DNA from 3 places in the Arthrobacter sp. Marseille-P9274 genome. Region 1 is predicted to be linked to each of the others. Evidence: riboswitches for the same ligand, from Rfam matches in the RefSeq annotation. Region 1 holds a riboswitch; each other region holds the start of a gene.
The links. A riboswitch is a leader RNA that binds a small molecule or an ion and turns the genes downstream of it on or off. The one in region 1 is predicted to bind S-adenosylmethionine.
Positions count from the first base shown of each region.

Region 2: linked by a shared signal. The riboswitch ahead of OC550_RS17355 (methylenetetrahydrofolate reductase) and the one ahead of OC550_RS19845 (LLM class flavin-dependent oxidoreductase) in region 1 are both predicted to bind S-adenosylmethionine.
Region 3: linked by a shared signal. The riboswitch ahead of OC550_RS17930 (substrate-binding domain-containing protein) and the one ahead of OC550_RS19845 (LLM class flavin-dependent oxidoreductase) in region 1 are both predicted to bind S-adenosylmethionine.

Region 1 covers NZ_CAMPOV010000003.1:557,055-560,323, forward strand. Annotated here, with positions in the region: gene OC550_RS19840 (alpha-hydroxy acid oxidase) at 1-408, shown strand, start outside; gene OC550_RS19845 (LLM class flavin-dependent oxidoreductase) at 501-1,907, opposite strand; SAM riboswitch class I at 1,990-2,080, opposite strand; gene OC550_RS19850 (NtaA/DmoA family FMN-dependent monooxygenase) at 2,169-3,269, opposite strand, start outside.
Region 2 covers NZ_CAMPOV010000002.1:896,695-899,963, forward strand. Annotated here, with positions in the region: gene pgm (phosphoglucomutase (alpha-D-glucose-1,6-bisphosphate-dependent)) at 1-1,249, opposite strand, end outside; SAM riboswitch class I at 1,468-1,579, shown strand; gene OC550_RS17355 (methylenetetrahydrofolate reductase) at 1,684-2,598, shown strand; gene metE (5-methyltetrahydropteroyltriglutamate--homocysteine S-methyltransferase) at 2,631-3,269, shown strand, end outside.
Region 3 covers NZ_CAMPOV010000003.1:118,746-122,014, reverse strand. Annotated here, with positions in the region: gene OC550_RS17940 (SDR family oxidoreductase) at 1-574, opposite strand, end outside; gene mgrA (L-glyceraldehyde 3-phosphate reductase) at 656-1,726, opposite strand; SAM riboswitch class I at 1,986-2,082, shown strand; gene OC550_RS17930 (substrate-binding domain-containing protein) at 2,174-3,268, shown strand; gene OC550_RS17925 (sugar ABC transporter ATP-binding protein) at 3,252-3,269, shown strand, end outside.

The sequences.
Region 1 (3,269 bases):
GTCCTGACCCGCGAAGATGCCCGGAAGTCGCTGGCGGCCGGCGCCGACGGACTGATCGTCTCGAACCACGGCGGCCGCCAGCTGGACCGGGCCCCGGTGTCCTTCGAAGCCCTGCCCGAGGTCCGCGAGGAAGCCGGCGGCGACGTAGACATCATCCTCGACAGCGGCATCATGAGCGGCACCGACGTGGTAGCTGCCCTCTGCGCGGGCGCCGACTTCGTCCTGGTCGGCCGCGCCTATCTGTATGGACTGATGGCCGGCGGGCAGGAGGGCGTCGAGCGCGTGCTCCAGCTCCTCGCCGACGAGGTCCGCACCACCATGCTGCTCATGGGCGCCGCCACCATCAAGGACCTGACGCCGGACATGCTGCGCCTGCGCAGGTCACCGGCGGGAGCCGGCCTCAGCTAAGGCGCACAGTAAAGCCCGACGGCGATGCACCACCTTCGCGAAGGTGGTGCATCGCCGTCGTTGTCCTTACATTCCGGTCCGGAAGCGCCCCGCTAGACCGCGGCCACGGAGCTGCCGATGCGGTAGCGGCTGCCCCGGTGCTGCTCCGGCAGACGGTCGCCCTGGCCGAAGAGCTTGTTGCGCAGCGTGCCCGGAGCGTACTCCGTGGGATAGGCACCGAGCTTCTGCAGTTCGGGGACCACGTATTCGACGATGTCCTCGAAGGTGCCCGGCGTGATGGCGTAGGCCAGGTTGAAGCCGTCGACGTCGGTCTCGTCGACCCAGGAGACCAGGTCCTGGGCGACCTGCGCGCCGGATCCGACCGTGATCGGCCCGAAGCCGCCGACGCCGACCCACTCGGCCAGCTGGCGGATGGTCCACGGCTTGCCGGTGTCCCCCGAGGCCTTCTGGAAGGTCTCCACGGAGGACTGGATGGCGTTGGACTTGACGTTCGCGCCGATCACGTCGTCCGGCGAATAGGTGGACAGGTCCACGCCCATCCAGCCGGAGATCAGGGCCAGCGCGCCGTTGATGTCCGCGTAGGACTTGTACTCCTCGAACTTGGCCTGCGCAGTCTCGTTGTCCGGGCCGGTGACGATGGTCTGCATCGCGTAGATGCGGACGTCGTAGCGGCCGCGGCCGGCGGCCTCGGCGGCGTCGCGGATCTTCTTGACGGACGCGGCGAGCATTTCCTTAGTCGGGCAGGTCACGAAGACGGCCTCGGCGTTCTCGGCGGCGAACTGGGTGCCGCGCTTGGAGGCGCCGGCCTGGAAGATCACCGGGGTGCGCTGCGGGCTCGGCTCCGTGATGGCGATGCCGGGCACCTTGAAGTACTTGCCCTCGTGGCCGATCTCGTGGACCTTGGACGGGTCCGTGAAGATGCCGCGTTCCCGGTCCTTGACGACGGCGTCGTCCTCCCAGGATCCTTCCAGCAGCTTGTAGATGACCTCGAGGTACTCGTCCGCGTGGTTGTACCGCTCGTCATGCTCCATCTGGTCTTCCTGGCCCATGTTCCGCGCGGCGGAGGGCAGGTAGCCGGTGACGACGTTCCAGCCGACGCGGCCGTTGGTCAGGTGGTCCAGCGTGGCCAGGCGGCGGGAGAACGGGTAGGGGTGCTCGTAGGCCGTGCCCGCGGTGACGCCGAAGCCCAGGTTCTCCGTGACCGCGGCCATCGCCGAGACCAGCAGGAACGGGTCGTTGACCGGGACCTGCGTGCCCGCGCGCAGCGTGGTCTCGTTGGAGCCGCCGAACACGTCGTAGGTGCCCAGGACATCGGCGATGAAGAGGCCGTCGAAGAGGCCCTTCTCCAGCACCTTGGCCAGGTGGGTCCAATAGCCGATGGTGTTGTAGTCGGCGGACTTGTCCTCCGGGTGCCGCCACAGGCCGGGCGACTGGTGGCCGACGCAGTTCATGTCGAAGGCGTTGAAGCGGATGTGGCGCTGCGGGCTGTGCAATGTCATTTCAGGCTCCTTCCCGAAGAGAAGAGCCCGCGTTGGTCCGAGCGGGCGTCAGCGGCCCGCTGGACCAACGAGAGATCAGGCTTCTCCATCGGTCCCGGCGGTAGCACCTTCCTCTAGCGAGGGGGTTGCTGCGGCGTCAACAAGCCGGGTCTCTCGGCCGCTCTGGATGGTTACTGGTCTATTCCAACCCAGACTGCCCCGCTTAGCCAACCGGCCTGTCACACCGGGTAACCCGCCCGACCGCGCATGGTGGCCTTACGGTTACGGTGATTGACTGCCGTCGTGCGCGGGAACCCGTTCCGTGGCAGCAGCCGAGTGAGCTTCGAATGCCCCGCGGAAACGGGCTGCCGGATGTGTGGATTCCAGGCGGGGTCCGCGGCCGAAAACCTTCTCCCGCAGCGTTCCCGGACGGTACTCGGCCTGCGCCAGCCCACGCTTGCGCAGCTCGGGCAGCACGCCATCAATGAAGTCCGCGTAGGAACCGGGCAGGATCTGGTTCATGACGTTGACGCCGTCGATGCCCGCGTCCTGCCAGCGTTCCAACTCGTCCACAATCTGCTCCGGTGTGCCGGCGATCTGCTGCGCCTTAGCGCGGTAACGGGCCAGGTCACCGACGGTCGGCTTGCCGCCCGGCACCGATGCAATCGCGGCCTCAAGCACCCCGCGGGCACCTTCCGTGGAGAGCTCTCCGAGCGGCGTGTCCAGCGGTAGGCCGCCGAGGTCCACCCCGATTCCACCGCCGATGTGGGCGATGATCGCGTGCAGGTCCAGGTACTCGTCGTACTCGGCTTCCTTGCGCTTCACCTCGGCCTCGGTGCTGCCGACGACGAAAGACAGTCCGGCGAAGATCTTCACGTCCCCCGGCGCCCGGCCGGACTCCGCTTCGAGGGCACGGATGGAGGCGGCCTGTTTGCGCACGTACTCGGTGTGCGGGGCGAACAAGAACGTGGCCTCTGCGTGGGCCGCGGCAAAGCTCCTGCCGCGCGCAGAGCTGCCGGCCTGGAACAGGAACGGGGTCCGCTGAGGACTGGGCGTGGCCAGATGCGGCCCTTCGATCGAGTAGCGGGCACCTCGGTGGTGGATCTTGCTGACCTTGGCGGGGTCTGCGTAGATGCCGCGCTCTTTGTCGGCGAGCACCGCGTCATCCGCCCAGGAGCCTTCCCAGAGCTTGTAGGCTGCTTCGACGTATTCGTCGGCCCAGTCGTAGCGGTCATCGTGGGCAGTCAGCCCATCCGCGCCGAAATTGCGGTGCGAATTCTCCAGCACGCTCGTGACGATGTTCCATGCCACCCTGCCGTCCGTGAGGTGGTCCAGGGTGGAGAGCTGGCGGGCCAGCTGGAACGGGTCGGACTGGATGACTGA
Region 2 (3,269 bases), on a different contig from region 1:
GCAGGGCCAGCAGGATGCCGTCCTTGTCCGTGGACCACGGCTGGCCGTTGAACCGGACGAAGGACGCGCCGGCGGATTCCTCGCCGCCGAAGACGCCCTCGCCGGAGAGCAGGCCGGGCACGAACCACTTGAAGCCGACGGGAACCTCCACCAGCTTGCGGCCGAGGTCCGCCGCCACGCGGTCGATCATCGAGGACGAGACGAGCGTCTTGCCCACCGACGCGCCCGCGGGCCACTGCGGCCGGTGCGTGTAGAGGTACTGGATCGCCACCGCCAGGTAATGGTTCGGATTCATCAGCCCCGCATCCGGGGTGACGATCCCGTGGCGGTCCGCATCGGCGTCGTTCCCGGTAGCAATCTCGAACTCGGCGGAACGGCCGATCAGCGACGCCATGGCGTAGGGCGAGGAGCAGTCCATGCGGATCTTCTCGTCCCAGTCCAGCGTCATGAACGCCCACTGCGGGTCCACTGTCGAATTGACCACCGTCAGGTCCAGGTTGTGCCGCTCTCCGATCGCGCCCCAGTAGTCCACCGAGGCACCGCCCATCGGGTCCGCGCCGATGCGGACGCTGGCGTTGCGGATGGCCTCCAGGTCCAGCACCTGCGGCAGATCGTCCACGTAGTTGCTGAGGAAGTCATAGGTCCCGACGGCGCCTGAGAACTGGGCCTGGCCGAGCGGGATCCGTTTGACCCCGCGCAGACCCGACTCGAGCAGCTCGTTGGCGCGGTTGGCGATCCAGCCCGTGGCATCCGAATCCGCCGGGCCGCCGTGCGGCGGGTTGTACTTGAAGCCGCCGTCCCCGGGGGGATTGTGCGAGGGCGTGATGACGATGCCGTCGCCCTGCCCGTCCGGGTTTGCGGTGTTGTGCTTGAGGATGGCGTGGCTGACGGCCGGCGTCGGGGTCCAGCCGGTCCTCGAATCCACCCAGACGGTGACGCCGTTGGCGGCGAGGACCTCCAGCGCCGTGTTCTGCGCCGGGTCGGAGAGGGCATGGGTGTCCTTGCCCATGAACAGCGGACCGGCGATGCCCTGGCCGGCCCGGTATTCCACGATCGCCTGCGTGATGGCGGCGATATGGTCCTCGTTGAAGGAACCCTTCAGGCTGCTGCCGCGATGGCCGGACGTGCCGAAGGCCACGCGCTGCGTCGGCTCCTTCGGATCGGGCTTCACGTCGAAGTACGCGTCGAGCAGCGCGGTCAGGTCAACAAGGTCGCTGGGTTGGGCCACTGTGCCCGCACGGTTTGCCATGCCCCAAGCATGCCAAACATCACAGACCGGGAACCGGGTCCGTCACCAGAAGTTCACAACATTACGACGGCGGGCGGTCGGCCCGGCCGGACGATGTTGCGCCGGATGACGGCGGACTTGCCGTTCGTGACGAAACATTCCGTGCCGGGGAGCAACACTTCGACGCATCCCGTGCAGGTTTGCCCTTCAACGCCCGTCGCTTCCTAGAGTGGACGCATTAGCCATCCAGAGCGGCCGAGAGATCTGGCTCGTTGACGCCGCAGCAACCATCCGGGTAAGCCTCCGAGAGGAGACGGACCGGAACGGTGCTACCGCCAGGACCGATGGAGACGCGCCAGCGACACCACCAGGGCCTTCACCTGCCCGGCGTGGAAAACGGCTGGTCCTTTCAGCAGCGCAGCGGCGCACTCCCTCGGCACGACCGAGGAGCGTACATGACCCTGGCAGCACGGACAGCCGTCCCGCCGTCGTTGTCCTACGAGCTGTATCCGCCCGCCAACGCGCAGGCCGAAGCCACGGTGCTTCGGGCCATCGAGGAGCTTGGCGGCACCCATCCCGACTACGTTTCAGTGACCTACAGCGGCACGCCCGAACGGCGCCGCGCCTCGATCCAGCTGATCGAGCATCTGGTGGGCGCCACCAGGCTGCGACCGCTGGCACACCTGACCTGCGTCGGGGAGACCCGCGAAAGCCTGGAGCTGCTGGTGTGCCAGTTCGTCGGGCTGGGCGTGCGCGGCGTGCTGGCGATGCGCGGGGATCTGCCAACCGACCCGGAGACGTTCCGCGGCGACCTGCCCTTCGCGCGCTACCTGGTGGAACTGATCCGCAGCGTCGAGTGCCGGCATTCCGCGACACTGGCCGGCGGCCGGATGGCCGTCGGGGTGGCCGCCTACCCGAACCGGCATCCGGAGTCCCCTTCCTTCGAGCACGACGTCGAGGTGCTCGTCTCGAAGGAACGCTCGGGGGCCGACTTCGCGATCAGCCAGGTGTACTTCGACCCGGCCCACTACGTCCGCCTGGTGGCCGCCGCCCGCGCGGCCGGCGTGACGATCCCGATCATTCCCGGGGTCATCCCGATGTCGAGCGTGCGCCGGCTGGAGCGGCTGGCCGTGATGACCGGCGTCCGCCCGGATCCGGCGCTGCTGCACCGGCTCGAGACGGCGTCCTCGGACGCCGAGCGGCGCCGGATCGGGGTCGCCGCCGCCGCGGAGCTGGCCCGCGCCGCCTTCGATGCCGGGGCGCCCGGCGTGCACCTGTACACCTTCAACGATGCGCGCGCCTCCATCGAGGTGGTCGAGGCGCTCGACCTGCCCTCCACCCGCACCCTTTCCGCTTCCGTACCCGCCTGAACCCGCATAAACCCGCCCGACAGGAGAACATCATGACCGCCAAGAACACCTTCCCCGCCGCCACCATCCTGGGCTACCCGCGCATCGGCCCAAACCGGGAACTGAAGAAGGCCCTCGAAGCCCACTGGAGCGGCAGGCTCGACGAGGACGGCCTGCTCTTCGAGGCCCGGAAGGTCCAGGACCGGACCGTCCGCCGCCTGGTCCAGCTCGGCCTGGACGCCGCCGATTCCTCCATTCCCGCCGACTTCGCGCTCTACGACCAGGTCCTCGACACCACGGCCGCCCTCGGCGCGCTGCCGTCCCGTTTCGCGGACCTCGCGGATAGCGACGGCGGCGTCGGCACCGCAGCGTCCTTCGTGCTGGCCCGCGGCTACGGCGAACGCGCGCCCCTGGAGCTGACCAAGTGGTTCGACACGAATTACCACTACCTCGTGCCGGAGATCGGCCCGGAAACCCGCTTCGCCGCCGTCGCTCACCAGTTGGCCGGGATCATCCGCCGGCAGAAGGACCGCGGCGCCGTGCTGCGGCCGGTCCTCGTGGGCCCGGTGACCTACCTGCTGCTCGCCAAGGCGGAGGACGGCGCGCCCGAGGGCTTCGACCCGCTGACCCGGATCGACGACGCCGTCGCGGCCTACGTGGGGATCCTCGGCCAGCTGGCCGAGGCCGGCGCC
Region 3 (3,269 bases), 440 kb from region 1:
AGAGGGCGGTCACGGAGATTCCCCGGTCCCGGTAGAAGACGTTGGCCCAGCGGCTGAAGTTCACCATGAGCGCCTTGGCCGCGGAGTAGGTGCCGCGGGGAGTGAAGGCCGCCATCGAGGCTACGTTGATGATGCGTCCGCCGCCCGTGGCGGCCATGGACCGCAGGGCGGCGTGGCACAGGCGCAGCGGGGCTTCCGTGTGGATGCGCAGGTGCTTGAGCTCGTCCTCGAGGTCGTTGTCGGCGAAGTTTCCGAGCAGTCCGTACCCCGCGTTGTTGACCAGCACGGTCACGGGCCGGTCCGTGGCGGCGAGGCGCGCGGCGACGCGGTCGATGCCGTCATCCGTGATCAGGTCGGCGGCGATGGTCTCCACCGGCACCCCGTAGCGTTGCTGCAGCGAGGCCGCCGCCGCGGCGAGGCGCTCCCCATCGCGGGCCACCAGGACCAGGGCGAGGCCGCGCTCGGCCAGCTGGCGCGCGAACTCGGCGCCGAGGCCCGCGGTGGCGCCGGTGATCAGCGCCGTTCCGGGCGCGGCGGGGGTGTTGCCTGCAGGACGATGATGCTCGTTAGCCATGGCCCGACTGTAATGCAGGGCGGGACGCACCGGTCGAAGCCGCCCCGGAAAGGTGCGTCCCGCCGTCGTACTTTTTCTGCGTTAGATGGAGGCGGAGACCTCCCAGATGTCCACGTTGGTGCCTCCCGCGGTGATGTCGTCGATGCGGCGCAGCTCGTCATCCGAGAAGGAGGTGTTGGCGAGGGCACCGAGGTTCTCGTCCAGTTGGGTTGTGGAGGAGGCGCCAAGCAGGACGGAGGTGACGCCGCCGTCGCGCAGCAGCCAGGCGATGGCGAGTTGGGCGAGGGTCTGGCCGCGCTCGCCGGCGATCTCGTTGAGGGCGCGGGCCTTGGCGATGTTCTCTTCGGTGATGTGGCCCTGCAGCGAGCCGCGTCCGCCGCTCGGCTCGGCGCCGGCGTCGCCGATGTACTTGTTGGTCAGCAGGCCTTGGGCGAGCGGGGTGAAGGCGATGGAGCCCATGCCGTTCTGTTCGAGCGTTTCCAGCAGCCCGTTTTCCACCCAGCGGTTGAAGAGCGAGTACGCCGGCTGGTGGATCAGCAGAGGGGTCCCAAGATTGCGGGCGATGTCCGCGGCCGCGGCGGTGCGCTCGGGCGAGTAGGAGGAGATGCCGACGTAGAGCGCCTTGCCCTGCCGGACCAGGGAGTCGAGGGCGCCGATGGTCTCTTCGAGCGGAGTGTCGGCGTCGGCGCGGTGGGAGTAGAAGATGTCGACGTAGTCCAGGCCCATCCGCTCCAGCGACTCGTCGGCCGAGGCGAGGATGTACTTGCGGGAGCCGAGCTGGCCGTGGGGTCCGGGCCACATGTCCCAGCCGGCCTTGGAGGAGATGACGAGCTCGTTGCGGTACGGCCTGAAGTCCTTGCGGAGCATCCGGCCGAAGTTCTCCTCGGCGGAGCCGTAGGGCGGGCCGTAGTTGTTGGCCAGGTCGAAGTGCGTGATGCCGCTGTCGAAGGCGTGGCGGAGGATTTCGCGCTGGGAGTCGAAGGTGCGGTTGTCGCCGAAATTCCACCACAGGCCGAGGCTGATGGGCGGCAGCAGGAGGCCGCTGTTGCCGACCCTGCGGTAGCCGAAGTGCTCGTAGCGGTCGGCGGCGGCGACGTACGGCCGGTGCGTTTCGGGGACGGGGCTGAAGCGGACTTCGTTCTGCGGGGACAAGGAAACCTCCTGTTGGCTTGGGAAGGCGGCGGCCGCGCCAGACGAGGCGGGGCTGCTTCATGAAAAATCCTAGGGCCCTGCGGGCGTGGCCGGAACAGCACCGTGAAAGCCAGCGACGGTAGCGCAGCGGGGCAGTACTTGTCAGCGATTGAGTCGCGGCGTGACGAAGTATGGCAGCACGTGACTTTCCGTTGAGCCGGGAGCCCCGCCATGTGACGCCCGGGCGGCGCCGGACGCCTTCACATTGTTCAATGGATCCACACCATCTAGAGCGGCCGAGAGACCTGGCTCGTCGACGCCGCAGCAAGTTCATGGATTCCCGCCATGGATAGTGCTTCGGCCAGGACCGATGGAGATCTAACGATTTCGCCCGCACTGATGCGCAGCTGTGCAGCGCGGGCTGGTTCGCGATTCCTCCATCACCTGGACATTCGAAGGACACGAACCATGCATAAGACCAAAGCCACAGCCAACCGCCGTGCCACCAGGCCGCACCGCCCGATTTTCCGGGTCATCGGCCTGATCGCCGCGGCCTCGCTGCTCGTCACCGGCTGCTCCCTCAAGGAGCCGGTGCCGCAGTCCGGCGGAGCCAATCCGCAGGCAGGGGCAGGCGCTGCCAATGTCCCCGCCGCGGAGGAGAATTCCGTCGCCGACGCACCCTCGCTCGAGGGAAAGACCATCGGCATCGCCGCGAAGGACATCGTCCACGACTTCAGCCGCGTGGTCTACGAGGAACTGCAGGCGAGCATCGAGCAGCGGGGCGGCAAGGTGATTGCCACCCAGGCGGAGGCCAAGGATGACAAGCACGTCACCGACGTCGAAAATCTCGTCACGCAGAGCCCGGACGCGATCGTTGTGATCCTCGGTGACTCCCAGACGCTCTCACCGGCGCTGAAGAAGGTCGACGACGCGGGCATCCCGCTGTTCACCATCGACTTCCAGTCGGAGTACAGCAAGAACAACGTCACCAGCGACAACTGGGTCATCGGCTCCACCCTCGCCCGGACGCTGGCGGAGGACATCGGCGGCAAGGGCAAGATCCTGGCGTTCAACGGCTTCCCGGGTGTGGCCCCGTGCCGCATCCGGTACAGCGAACTGAAGGTGGTGCTCGAGGACTACCCGGGCATCGAGATCCTCGAGCCCGAGCTGCAGGACAAGTACGAGGGCACCATCGAGGACGCGAAGAAGCAGATCCAGGACCAGCTGCGGCGCCTGCCCGAAGGCGAAGTGGATGCGGTCTGGAGCTGCTGGGACATCCCGCTGATCGGGGCCGCGCAGGCGATCGACTCGGCCGGGCGCGACGACATCAAGCTGTACGGCGTCGACGCCGAACCCGGTGCGCTGGACCTGATCGCCGATCCCGGCAGTGCCTATCAGTTCACGGTGGCGCAGCAGACCAAGGCGATGGCCGCGAAGTCGGCCGAGAACGTCGCCCTGTTCCTGGGCGACCGGCAGGACGATGTGCCCAACACCAGCTACCTGCCTCCGGTGTTTGTCGACAAGTCGAACGTGAATCAGGTGCGCAGTGAACTCGGAATCTAGC